Regions from separate parts of the Kocuria sp. KKT182 genome, predicted to be linked through region 4. Evidence: riboswitches for the same ligand, from Rfam matches in the RefSeq annotation. Region 4 holds a riboswitch; each other region holds the start of a gene.
The links. Region 4 has a riboswitch for cyclic di-AMP ahead of ACZ2G1_RS16930 (C40 family peptidase). Riboswitches for the same ligand answer to the same signal wherever they lie in the genome.
Positions count from the first base shown of each region.

Region 1: linked by a shared signal. The riboswitch ahead of ACZ2G1_RS03740 (C40 family peptidase) and the one ahead of ACZ2G1_RS16930 (C40 family peptidase) in region 4 are both predicted to bind cyclic di-AMP.
Region 2: linked by a shared signal. The riboswitch ahead of ACZ2G1_RS10745 (C40 family peptidase) and the one ahead of ACZ2G1_RS16930 (C40 family peptidase) in region 4 are both predicted to bind cyclic di-AMP.
Region 3: linked by a shared signal. The riboswitch ahead of ACZ2G1_RS13300 (C40 family peptidase) and the one ahead of ACZ2G1_RS16930 (C40 family peptidase) in region 4 are both predicted to bind cyclic di-AMP.

Region 1 is NZ_CM145757.1:821,364-824,566, forward strand. It holds gene ACZ2G1_RS03725 (hypothetical protein) at 47-256, shown strand; gene ACZ2G1_RS03730 (hypothetical protein) at 253-381, shown strand; gene ACZ2G1_RS03735 (hypothetical protein) at 496-666, shown strand; cyclic di-AMP (ydaO/yuaA leader) riboswitch at 1,239-1,394, shown strand; gene ACZ2G1_RS03740 (C40 family peptidase) at 1,400-2,059, shown strand; gene ACZ2G1_RS03745 (DUF3105 domain-containing protein) at 2,844-3,203, shown strand, end outside.
Region 2 is NZ_CM145757.1:2,302,574-2,305,776, reverse strand. It holds gene ACZ2G1_RS10750 (C40 family peptidase) at 33-950, opposite strand; gene ACZ2G1_RS10745 (C40 family peptidase) at 1,228-1,890, opposite strand; cyclic di-AMP (ydaO/yuaA leader) riboswitch at 1,896-2,088, opposite strand; gene ACZ2G1_RS10740 (four-helix bundle copper-binding protein) at 2,687-3,097, shown strand.
Region 3 is NZ_CM145757.1:2,835,823-2,839,025, reverse strand. It holds gene gnd (phosphogluconate dehydrogenase (NAD(+)-dependent, decarboxylating)) at 1-361, shown strand, start outside; cyclic di-AMP (ydaO/yuaA leader) riboswitch at 1,243-1,411, shown strand; gene ACZ2G1_RS13300 (C40 family peptidase) at 1,418-2,059, shown strand; gene ACZ2G1_RS13295 (DUF305 domain-containing protein) at 2,378-3,079, shown strand.
Region 4 is NZ_CM145757.1:3,646,563-3,649,765, reverse strand. It holds gene ACZ2G1_RS16935 (C40 family peptidase) at 1-686, opposite strand, end outside; gene ACZ2G1_RS16930 (C40 family peptidase) at 959-1,624, opposite strand; cyclic di-AMP (ydaO/yuaA leader) riboswitch at 1,630-1,779, opposite strand; gene ACZ2G1_RS16925 (metal-dependent transcriptional regulator) at 2,138-2,824, opposite strand; gene serC (phosphoserine transaminase) at 3,059-3,203, shown strand, end outside.

The DNA of each region.
Region 1 (3,203 bases), 1.1 Mb from region 4:
GCTGTCCCCGCACGGATCCGCGGCACCACCGGCCGGACCCGACAACTTGCAGTGCTCCCGCAAGGGCTGCGGCGCGGACGCCGCGTGGCGGATCCGCTGGAACAACCCGCGCATCCACACCCCACACCACCGCAAGAGCTGGCTGGCGTGCCCCGACCACTGCGAGAACCTCGAGAGGTTCCTCCGCGCCCAGGGCTTCTGGAAGGACACCGTCCCGCTCGGCCAAGACGGGCCCGCCGGGCAGGACCGACCGTGAGCGACGACCGGTTCCAGCTCAGCGGGAAATGGCTCGACTTCTCTCTGTGGGCCGGCGCCGCCGCGGCGGTCTCCGTGGACCTGGCCGACTGGCAGATGGACCGCAACGACCACCCCCTCGGGTAGAGGCGGTCATTTCGCAAGGGCTTGGCAGGCGTCGCCACGGCGAGGCGGATATCTTGTTGGCGTCTCGAGCGGCCGATGCCGTTGCCCGCTCGCCCCGCCGATTGGAGGCCCCCTGTGAAGCGCACCATCACCATCACCGCCCTCGTCCTGGGGTGCGCCCTGGTCCTGCCCGGATATACCGGCAGTATCGAGGAAGCAGCAGACGAAGCATCCTCCGGATTTCCCGTTGCCGCAAACGGAATCAACGTCTTGGAGGCGGCCGTGTCGATGCCGTCTGAACACTGACCCCCGGGCGTGCTCCTAGGGCCATGCAGTCGAATCACCTGCCGGAGAACACATCGATTCCTGTCCTGCCCTTGAGCGTGCCCGTTATTCCTCTACACGCTGAAGGCATGAAGATTCGATGAAGAAATGTGCTTCGTTCGGATGGCGGATTACGGCAGACATGAGCGCGCGCTGAATTTATCCTCCGATATCCTCCGAAGCCTCCGCCCGAGAGCCTCGATCGCTTTTCTTGCCCTACGCGCGGAAACCGCCCACCGCAGCCACCGGCGGTCTCCCAGTGCTGACAGGCCGCCGCAGGCGTGCCGAGGGTGTGCATCTTCGGGCCCATCAGGGACTCTCCCCGGCCATGCCCCCGCTAACGGTGAACACACTGATGTTCCCGCCCGAAACGAAGCTCCACTGGGCCGGGAACACGTTGCTGAGCACCCTCGGCAACCAAGACGACCACCCGATCGGCGGCCGTGACCAAAACGTGACATTAGGGGGTGGGCCCTGTATTGTCCTCCTCGTGCCGAGAGCTGATCTTCTTGGCGCCCCCGTGGCACATCGCCGAGTTCTGCCGGTGCTCGGGGTTCCTGAAGAGAAATCGGTTGGCAGAAGCGGGGGAACCATTACCGGTCCCGGTGATCCGGGGCCTTGGGGTTAAGCCGTTCAGAGCGCGTGCGTTCTGCGGCCGGGTGTCTCCCACCCGCATCCGACAGCTCACCTCGTAGGCAAAGGGAGGAACTCCACCATGTCGCTTTTCAAGCTGAACGCTGCCCGCCACCGCGCCGAGACCTCGTCCCGAGCTGTGCGCACCACCACCATCGCCGCCGCCGCCGGCGCAGCGCTGGTGGGCTCCATCGCTCCGGCCCAGGCCTACGCCGAAATCCCCGCCGCCTCCGGGTCCTCCTATGCGGCTCCGGCCTCGGCGATGGCCGATCTGGCCTCCTACACCTACCAGGCCCCGGTCGCCGCGCAGCCCGCCGCCCCCGCCGACCAAGCCCCGGCCCCGCAGCAGAGCGCCGCCACCTCGAGCGTGAGCCCGCAGTCCACCGCCATCACCGAGATCGCCCCGGCCGCCGGCGGCATCGTGGGCACGGCCATGCAGGGCGTGGGCACCGGCTACGTCTGGGGCGGGACCTCCTTCGGGGCCTGGGACTGCTCCGGATTCACCGGCTGGGTCTACGCCCAGAACGGCATCGACATCCCCCGCACCAGCTTCCAGCAGATCGCCGCCGCCACCCCGACGTCCAACCCGCAGCCTGGTGACCTGGTGTCCCAGAACGGCGGCAACCACATCGGCATCTACATCGGTGGCGGCAAGATGGTCTCGGCGCTGAACCCGACCCAGGGCACCTTCGTCCACTCCGTCAACGCCATGCCCGTCGACGGGTACTACACCTACCGCTGAGCCGGACTCGCTGCTGCGGTGCCCCACGGGGTCACCGCAGCAGATCCCCGGACCGCTCTCACCCGGGGCCGGGCCGCCTCTACCTCACGCGCACCTGCTGTGCCCTTCACCTGCTGCGCCCTTCACCTGCTGCGCCCTTCACCTGCTGCGCCCTTCACCTGCTGCGGGAGTGCTTCTTTCCGAAAGCACCCCCGTCGGACATCGGTCGTTTCGGTGACACCGTCCGGGATCAGGCCTGCACTGGGGCGGTGAGTGATGCGCTGGGCGCGGCCGGAACCAGTTTCCGCGGCTAACCGGCCGATCACTTGAGTCCGGCGCCCGCGTCTCCACCGTCCAGACCTAGACCGGTGTCCTCGTCGACTGCTCCCCGGGGGCGCCCACACCGGGGTCCATCCCGGCGGTGGCGAGGCCGTGCACGGCGGCTGGAACGGCCACCAGGCGGTCCTCGACAGCGTCAACGTCGGCTCCGGGCCGGTCCAGGTTTGCCTACGCTGAGCCGGTTCAGGCATCACATACTCCGGGTGCGTCCTCTTTGAACGACCAGCGAGGAGTGCGCACCCGGTCCTTACTTCCCGCCCCAGGCCGGGATCTCCTGCGTCGTCGTCGTTAGCCACCGAGGACGCGCCTCTCCTGCGCTCGAGGATGCACACTCGCCCACATGTCCAGGAGTGGGTGGTGGACGATCTTCCCAAGAAGGCCTTGCAGGAAAGGCTCAGCGCAGTGGGCTACTGTCCTGCCCGTTCATGAGGAGCAAGACCCTTTTTGGGCCTTTCAAGGAGGACGCATGGCTGGTGGTACGGACCCGGAGCGGGCGCGGCAGGAACGCGCTGCGCTGCTGGAGAAGCACTGGGCGGCCGATGCCCGGGCCACCCGCAGGCGGCGGGTCCTGGCGGGCGCGGGTGCGGTGACGGCTGTCGCGGCGGTGGCGGCCCTGGTGACGGTGGCGGTGATCAACGATCCCCCGCCCCAGGCGCGGGAGGACATCGAGATCGCCGGGCTGCAGACCTTCGAGGGCCTCGGCAACTCCCATGTGGAGACCGCGGTGGACTACGAGCAGTCCCCTCCGGTGGGCGGGGACCACGCCAGTGACTGGCTCAACTGCGGGGTCTACACCGAGCCGGTGCCCGAGGAGAACGCCGTGCAC
Region 2 (3,203 bases), 1.3 Mb from region 4:
ACCGCGCACCCGGAAACTGTGCTCGCGTGCGGTCAGCGCACGCGGATGTAGACGGGGCCGGTGCCCACGTTGACGCTGTCGATGACGGTGCTGCCGCCGTTCCAGCCGCCGTGGACGGCCTTGCCTCCGCCGATGTACACGCCGATGTGGGCTGTGCCCATGCCGCCGTCGGCGTAGTAGACGAGGTCGCCGGGCTGGGCCTGGCCGGCGGAGACCTGGGTGCCGAGCGTGAAGTATTCAGCCGGCCAACCACGGAAGTTGATCCCGGCGGCCCGCAGGGCGTTGCTCACCGCTGCGGTGCAGTCCTGTCCGACGCCGAGCTGTCCCATGGCCGCGGAGGCGATGGTGGCGCCCTTGCCGGAAGAGGAGCTCTGCGGGGTGACCGTGCGCTCGGCGGCCGGAGCGGCCTGCACGGCCGACTTTGGGGCGGGAGCGGCGGCGGGCCTCGGGGCCGCCTGCGCAGTCGGCTTCGAGACGGGGGCCGCCACCGGGGCGGGTGCGGCGACAGGCTTCGGGACCGCCTGGACGACTGGCTCCTGGACAACTGACACCGGGGCGGGTGCGACGGCCGGGGCGGGTGCGGCCACAGCCTTCGGTGCCGCAACGGCCACGGCCCTCGGTGCCGGAGAGGCCACGGCGGGTGTCGCGACGACCGGGGCATCGACTTGCTGCTCCGGCTTCTGCTCGGTCTTCTTCTGGCCGGTCTGCTTCTCGGCTGTGGTCACGTGGGCGACCGGCTCGAGGGACAGGGTGGGCGCTGCGGTGGGGGTGGCTGCGGCGACGGCCGACAGTGGGGCGTCGGTGGCGGCGCCCTCCTGGGCCGGGGTTGCCTGCACGGAGACAGTGGTGGCCAGGGCCAGGCCGGAGAAGGCGGCGACGGCGGCCACGGTGCGGGCCTTGCCGGTGAGGAGGGAGCCAATGCCGTTGGAGGAGTTCAGGTCACGATTCATGAGGGGGTGAGCAGGCTTTCTGGAGGGTCGGGCGGATCTGCCGGAACGGTGCGGTGGCAGTACGGATCACCCCGCGGGGAATGCGAGGTGCGGCGGCGTACGGTGACGCGACGGTCCGGATCGGAAACACCGTGGGCGGCGGATGGGTGGAGGGGGAAGTGCTGTGTCCGCTAGGGACGAGATGCTTACTCGAGAGGGTGGGGCTCACTGATGCCGTCGGTGGAGCAGCCGGGGCCCTCCGCGACGACTTTCTGGCCGTTGCGGAGGGTGGGCCGGGTCAGCGGTAGGTGTAGTAGCCGTCCACCGGCATGGCGTTGACGGAGTGGACGAAGGTGCCCTGGGCGGGGTTCAGGGCGGAGATCATCTTGCCGCCGCCGATGTAGATGCCGATGTGGTTGCCGCCGTTCTGGGAGACGAGGTCCCCGGGCTGCGGGGTGGTCGTGGGGGTGGCTGCGGCGATCTGCTGGAAGCTGGTGCGGGGGAGCTCGATGCCGTTCTGGGCGTAGGCCCACTTCGTGAACCCGGAGCAGTCCCAGGCGCCGAAGGCGGTCCCGCCCCAGACGTAGCCGGTGCCGGCGCCTTGCATCGCGGTGCCCACGATCCCGGAGGCACCGGTGATCTCGGTGATGTCCGCCGATTGGGTGGACACCGTCGCGGTCGAAGCGCTCTGTTCCGGAGCGGCCGGGGCCTGGGTGGAGGCGGTGGTGATGGTCTGCGGGGCGACCGCAGCCGGGGAGGCCGTCGCCGTGTAGGCCGTCAGTGCCGACGCGGGGGCCGAGTAGACGCTGGCGGTGTCCGCGGGGACCTCGGCGTAGGCCTGGGCCGGGGCGATGGAGCCGATGAGCGCCGCCCCGGCGGCGGCGGTGATCGTGGTGGTACGCACCAGGTGCGAGGTGGTCTCGGCGCGGTGGCGGGCAGTGCTGCGCTTAAAAATAGTCATGGGTGTGTTCCTCCCTTTGCCTACGAGGTGAGCTGTCGGATGCGGGTGGGAGACACCCGGCCGTCCCGGACGCAGACGTCCTGGTCGGCTTAACCCCTAGGTCCCGGATCACCGGGACCGAAAATGGTTCCCCCGCTTCTGCCAAGCGATTTCTCTTCAGGAACCTCGGGCACCGGCAGAATTCGGCGATGTGCACGAGGGCGCCGACCGGATCAATCAGCGGCACGCAGTGGACAGTAGCCCATCCATAACGAAAGTGTCACGTTTAGATCACGACCCAGATTCTTGCTTCAGTCGGGACTGAGACGTGGGGCGGCTGACCCTGAAAAGGCTCGTCCCAGAAGCAGTAGGTTCGTCGCTCGTTTGGACTCGCATCGCGGCTAGCGGTGCGTCAGAGACCGTCTGACTAGGCAAAACGGCAGCCTAGCACGTCTTTTCATGGACACAACTAATAAGGACAAGGGGTTTGGGGCCGTGCGCGACCTTCAGCGTCCCTAGTGGTGGCACCGAGGACCCTCCGAGAATGTATTGAGCTTCCTTCCAGGTTGGGTGGATTTCGGCGTGCCTTTTCGGACCGCACAGCGAGATTTCTTCACGAGATCTCCATAATCGCCAGGCTCCACCGCGGTGAAGGGCAGCTGAGGGGGTGCCACTATGCGCCACTGTGGCGTAAATCTTCATCAAATCTTCAAGATTCTGGGGCGCGTCACACTGAAAAGGCAGTCTACTGTCGATGGCATGGCGGGCGGTTTCCGGCCGGTTCGTCTCCTGGAGAAAACCGACGAAGGAGCAAGCCATGACTCATCACGTGAGCGCGATGCTGGAGACCTACCCGAAGGACCTCGGCGGGGTGGATAAGGAGAAACTGGCCGCCTGTATCGAGGCCTGTTTCGAGTGCGCCCAGACCTGCACCGCCTGCGCCGATGCCTGCCTGTCCGAGGACATGGTTGCCGAGCTGACCAAGTGCATCCGCACCAACCTCGACTGCGCGGACCTGTGCGAGGCCACCGGGCGGGTGCTCTCGCGGCACACCGGTTACGACGCGAACATCACCTTGGATGCGATCAAGGCCTGCCAGATGGCCTGCAAGGCGTGTGCGGATGAGTGCGAGCAGCACGCCTCCATGCACGAGCACTGCCGGATCTGTGCCGAGGCCTGCCGTCGCTGCGAGGCCGCCTGCGCCGAACTGGTCGCCTCCCTGGGCTGAGTTTGGCCCCCACTGACCCATCACCCGGGCGGAAGGGGCGGTGAAAAGGCTCGTGGCCGACAGGGATCGGCGCCACGGTCCACCTCAGGCCTGTAGAGGTCAGGGC
Region 3 (3,203 bases), 810 kb from region 4:
GGTACGGGAGACCTTCAACTCCTGGCGCGAGGGATCGGTGATCAAGTCCTGGCTGCTGGACCTGGCGGTGAACGCGCTCAACGAGGACGAGCACCTGGACCGGCTCGCCGGCTACGCCGAGGACTCCGGCGAAGGCCGCTGGACGGTGGAGGCCGCCCTGGACCTCGCGGTCCCGGTGCCGACCATCTCCAGCGCCCTCTTCGCCCGGTTCGCCTCCCGGCAGGACCAGGCCCCGGCGATGAAGATGATCACGGCGATGCGCAACCAGTTCGGAGGCCACACGGTCCGCGACGTGGCCGCGGGCCCAGAGCACGTCGAGGCCGCACCCGGCGAGGAGCCGGCCCACCCCGCCGAGCAGTAGGTCCGACCGTCCCCGCCGCCAACGGCCCGGAAGCGGCCACCCTCACCCCTCTGCAAGGCCTGCGCCATGCCGATCCGCACGGTCACCACGGTCGGCACTGCTCCCGCCCGGTGCCGGCCTTGTCGAGGAACGCCTGCGGGGCGAGGGGATCGCGGATCAACCGCCCGTGACCACGATCGAGGCAGCGGTGACGGCACCGCCCGGCGTCCACAATCGGCCCCGGAATACTGATCGGCCCAGCCACGTGGCAGCCGGCAGCCCAGTGGCTCCGCCGCTGACCACCCTGGCCTCACCAACGACAGCGAAGGACCCGCCTAATTATTCCCCTCGCACCGGGCCATTGATCTACCGGTCCGATACATGGACCCGGATGAATTTCAAGATCTCGTGAAGAAAACAGCTCTTCTCACCTGTTCGACACCCTTGGATATGAAGATTTCATGAAGAAAACAGCTCACTCCCCCAAGCAATGCTGGGCGGTTCCGTAAAAAAATCCGAGAACACCCTTGAGGGACGCTGAAGCTCCCCCGGGGGTTCACCTTCCCCCGCACCGGGCGCAGGCCGAAGGATTCCACGGGTAGTGAGGGGCAGCGGATCCGAGCTGCCACCGCGCTCATCGGCGCGATGCCGCAGGTCAGAGCCTCCCCGGGGCGGTCCCGATGAGTGGTGGCACCGGGAGGAAGGTAGCTGGCGGCGCCCCCCGCCGGAACGAATGTGCCCCAGGCGTGGTGGGCTACCCACCGGTTCGCCGGCGATCGTGCGAGGCCGGGGCAAGCCTTTTCCCGGTACCACAGGGAATGTGACCTTTTCGTTATCTAGGCGCTAGTGTCCTCTGCGTGCCGTTGGCTGATCTCATCGGCTTCCCCGGGTGCTTCGCCGAATTCTGCCGGCAGCCGGGGTCCCCATCACAGAAATGACTTGGCAGAAGCGGGGGAACCATACCCGGTCCGCACCCGGACCTTGGGGTGAAGCCGCCGGAGCTGCAGGCTCGGCGGCCGGGTGCCTCCCACCCGAACCCGACAGCTCACCTCGTAGGCAAAAGGAGGACCCTCATTCATGGCTTTCTTCACGCGTAGCTCTGCCCGCCACCGCGCCCAGACCCCCTCGCACCTGGTGCGCACCACGACCCTGGCCGCCGCTGTCGGCGCGGCGGTGATCGGCTCCGTCGCCCCGGCTCAGGCCTATGCCGAAGCCCCCGCCACGTCCGGCACCGCATACTCGACCCCCGCGACCTCCCCGGCTCCGGCCGCTTCCCAGGCCCCCGTCACCGTGCAGACGGCGAGCCTGCCGGCCGCTGGGGCGGCCACTTCGAGTCTGTCCCCCCAGTCCTCGGACATTTCCGAGATCTCCGCCACCTCCGCTGCGGCCGGCGGCATTGTCGGCACCGCGATGCAGGGTGTGGGCACCGGCTACGTCTGGGGCGGCACGGACTTCGGCGCCTGGGACTGCTCCGGTTTCACCCAGTGGGTCTACGCCCAGCAGGGCATCGACCTCCCCCGCACCAGCCAGCAGCAGTGGGCGGCCGGTACCCCGACCACTGACCCGCAGCCCGGCGACCTCGTCGTCCAGAACGGCGGGGCCCACATCGGGATCTACCTCGGTGGCGGCAAGATGATCTCCGCGCTGAACCCCACCCAGGGCACCTTCGTGCACAGCGTGAATGCCATGCCGACGGTCGGCTACGTCACTTTCCGCTGAGCCGGGACGCCGCCCGCCACGAATGCCGCTCGTGGCGGGCGGCGGGTGTGCCTCCCACCTGATCAGCATCCAGGATCGGTCGGTCAGAACCTGAGATGCCTGCATCAGGCCACCGCCGGGGAACGCCCCGAGCTGACCGACGGATGGGCCCGCTCTTGAAGGTTCAGTGAAGATCTACCGCCCAGCCCTCCTAGCCCGCAGAAAGCGACCACGGCGGGGCTACCGTGGACGGATCGGTCCGCCTCGACCCGGGGCTGAGCAGAGCAAACACCACGATGTGCAGGCCCAGCACGGGCTGCTGCGAAGGAGAGGTTCGTCATGACGTCGACGTTCAAGCACCTGGCCGCTGGGACGGTCCTGGCGCTGGCCCTCAGCGGTGCCGGGGCGACCGCGGCGGTCGCCTCCCCGACGCACCAGCCTGCCTCCGCCTCCGCACAGACGGGCGCTGAGCGGCACATGAACCACGACCGCCATTTCGCCGTGATGATGGTCCCCCACCACCAGGGTGCCACCGACATGGCCGAGCTGGCCCTGCAGAAGTCCGAGCGTCCCGAGATCCGTGACTTGGCGGAGAAGATCATCGAGGCCCAGACCGAGGAGATCCAGCAACTGGAAGCAGCGGCCCAACGGCTGGCCGCCGAGAACACTCCGGGGCACCACCACCACGGACACGGCCACCACCACGGACACGGGCACCACGGCCATGGCCATGGCCATGGCGGCCATGGTCAGAGCATGAATGCCGACATGCAGGGCGCCATGATGGGCGAGATGGACGGCATGGACGGCATGGACGGCATGAGCCTGGAGGAGCTGGCGAAACTGTCCGGGGATGATTTCGACCAGGCCTTCCTCGAAGAGATGATCGCCCACCACCAGATGGCCCTCGAGATGGCCGAGATGGAGCTGCAGATGGGCACCGACCCCGAGCTGCGAGCCATGGCGGAGAAGATGATCGAGGACCAGCAGGCCGAGATCGAGCTCATGCAGGGCTGGTTGGAGGAGTGGTTCGCGGCCTGATCCAGGACCACGAGCTGAGCCGTCACCTACTGGAACGGGCCGACACCGGGATGTCATGGTCCCCGTCGATCCGTTCCAGCCGGTCCAGTGCGGTGATCCCCGACGCGGCACCCGATGGGCGCGC
Region 4 (3,203 bases):
TGGTGGTTGATGCCGGCGGCGCGCAGCGCGTTGGTGACGAGCGCGGTGCAGTCCTGGCCCACGCCGAGCTGGCCCATGGCGGCGGAGGAGATGGTCGCGCCCTTGCCGGAGGCCGAGCTCTGCGGGGTGACGGTGCGCTGGGCGGCCGGAGCGGCCTGCACGGCCGGCTTCGGGGCGGGCGCGGCGGCGGGCTTCGGGGCCGGAGCCGCCTGCACGGCCGGCTTCGGCGCGGCGACCGGTGCGGGCTTCGGGGCCGGCTTCGGGGCCGGCGCGGCGGCGGGCTTCGGGGCCGGAGCCGCCTGCACGGCCGGCTTCGGGGCGGCGACCGGTGCGGGCGCGGCGGCGGCCTTCGGCGCCGGAGCGGCCACGGCGGGAGCCGCGACGACCGGGGTCTCGACCTTCTGCCGCTCGGCCTTCTTCTCGACCTTCTTCTCGGACTTCCGGTCGGACTCGACCTTCTGCACGTGGGCGACGGGCTCGAGGGACACGGCGGGCGCCGCGGCGGGGGTGGCCGCGGCCACGGCGGACAGCGGGGCGTCGGCGGAGGCGTCCTGGGCCGGAGCGGCCTGCACGGAGACGGTGGTGGCGAGGGCCAGCCCGGAGAAGGCGGCCACGGCGGCCACGGTGCGGGCCTTGCCGGAGAAGAGCGAGCCGATGCCGTTCGAGGAGGTCAGATCACGGGTCATGAGGAGTTCAGACGACTTTCTTTCGGAGCCGGGCCTGCCGGAGGGCGCGGGTGACAGCACGGATCGCCCCGGGCAGTGCGCGGGGTGGGCCGGTGTCCGGCAGGGGTGCGTTCCGGGATCGGGAACGACGGCCGGCGAGCGGAGGAGGGGGCGCCGTCCGGTCGGACAGCAGGCACCGCCGGGAACCGGGAGAGCGGTTCTCGGCGTGCGGGGTGGGGGGGTGATCGGGTGCCGCCCGCGACGAGCGGGGTCGTCGCGGGCGGCGGACCGGATCAGAAGGTGTAGTAGCCGTCCAGCTGCATGGCGTTGACGGAGTGGACCTGGGTGCCCTGGGTCGGGTTGAGGGCGGAGATCATCTTGCCGCCGCCGATGTAGATGCCCACGTGGGCGCCGCCGTTCTGCGAGACGAGGTCACCGGGCTGCGGGTTGGCGGTGGGGGTGCCCGCCGCGAACTGGGACCAGGTGGTCCGGGGCAGGTCGATGCCGTTCTGGGCGAAGACCCACTGGGTGAAGCCGGAGCAGTCCCAGGCGCCGTAGGCGGTGCCGCCGTAGACGTAGCCCGCACCCTGCGCGGACATCGCGGTGCCCACGACGCCGCCGGCGGCCGGGGCGATCTCGGTGGTGGCGGTGGACTGCGGGGTGACGCTCGAGGTGGCGGCGGTCTGCTGCGGGGCCGGGGCCGGGGCCTCGTAGGCGGGAGCGGCGGGCTGCGCGGCGACCGGGGCCTGGTAGGTGTACGAGGAGTACTCGGCCAGCGAGGCGGAGGCCGGGGCCGAGTAGGCCGCGCCGGTCTCGACGGGAGCCTGGGCGAAGGCCTGGGCCGGGGCGACGGAGCCGATCATCGCGGCGCCGGCAGCGGCGGCGATGGTGGTGTTGCGCACGACGTGCGAGGTGGTCTCGGCACGGTGGCGGGCAGCGTTCAGCGTGAAAAGCGACATGGTTGAGTTCCTCCCTTTGCCTACGAGGTGAGCTGTCGGATTCGGGTGGGAGACACCCGGCCGCAGAACGCACGCGCTCTGACGACTTAACCCCAAGGACCCGGATCACCGGGACCGAAAGTGGTTCCCCCGCTTCTGCCAAGCAGTTTCTGTGTAGAGGCCACGGGCACCGGCAGAATTCGGCGATGTGCTCCGAGGGCGCCGATCCGACCAGTGATCGGCACGCGTTGAACAGTACATGACAGATTACGGAAGTGTCACGTTTTGATCACGACAGATAACAGCCGGACAACGCCGCGGGTCTCAATGAGTAGCTATTGAGAGGAAAGGTCGAATCAATTCGCACCTGTGACGAGCTGTGCAGTGTCTTCGAGCGCCCTGGGAATCCGCCTGTCACCAGGGAAGCCGCGCCTCCGGGGTCCGGCTCGGGCCGGACTGGCCGAAAGTGGCTTGTGAACGTCCCCACACCCGGGAAGAACCGTTCGCCGCCCCGCTCCGGGAGACGGCGGCGCCTCAGGGAGCGAGGACGCGGATGGCCGCGGCGGTGCGCAGGTCGATCTCCGCGGACCGCCCCGTGGCCGCCACCTCGATGCGCACGATCTGACCGTCCACCCGGGCCGTGACCTCCGCCCCGGTGAGCACTCCCACGTCGCTCAGCACGCCCAGGAGGTCCGCGTCCGCCTGGACCACCTCCGGCAGCAGCGCCACGGTGTGCGACCCGTCCGGGTCGTGGCGGGCGGCGTCGAGCAGGGAGGGGTGCGCCGCTGCGGGGCTCTCTTCGACCCCGAGGGCGGCCAGACCGGGGATCGGCGTGCCGTACGGCGAGTACCGGGGGCTGTGCAGCAGGTCCACGAGCCGCCGCTCGACCTGCTCGCTCATCACGTGCTCCCACCGGCACGCCTCGTCGTGCACCTGGGCGAGGTCCAGGCCGATGACGTCGGCGAGCAGCCGCTCCGCCAGCCGGTGCTTGCGCATCACCTGCACCGCACGCTCACGGCCGGCAGGGGTGAGCAGCAGCGACCGGTCCTGGCCCACCGTCAGCAGCCCGTCCCGCTCCATCCTGGACACCGTCTGCGAGACCGTGGGCCCGGAGTGGTCGAGGCGCTCGACGATCCGCGCCCGCATCGGCGTGATCCCCTCCTCCTCGAGCTCGAGGACGGTCCGCAGGTACATCTCCGTGGTGTCGATCAGGTCGCTCATGCCTCAGTCATCCTTCGTCCGGCCGTCCCGGCCCGGGGATCCCGCCCGGTCCGGTCTTCCCGCACGAGCTTAGTGCGCGAGCCCTCCGGCCGCCCGGAGGGAGGAGGCGCCCGCGGGGCCCGCCGTCCGCGGGTGGGGCAGAATGGGCCGAGTCGCGAACGGCGCGAGCGGCCTCCGCGGCGGCCGTGCCCGTCGCGCACCACCCGCCGCACGTCACCCACGAGGGAGCGCCCGTTGCCCGCACACGTCACCATCCCCCAGCACCTGCTGCCCGCCGACGGCCGCTTCGGCGCCGGCCCCTCCAAGATCCGCCCGGCACAGGTCGAGGCCGTGTCGCGCGCCGGGGCCGGCCTGCTCGGCACCTCCCACCGCCAGGCGC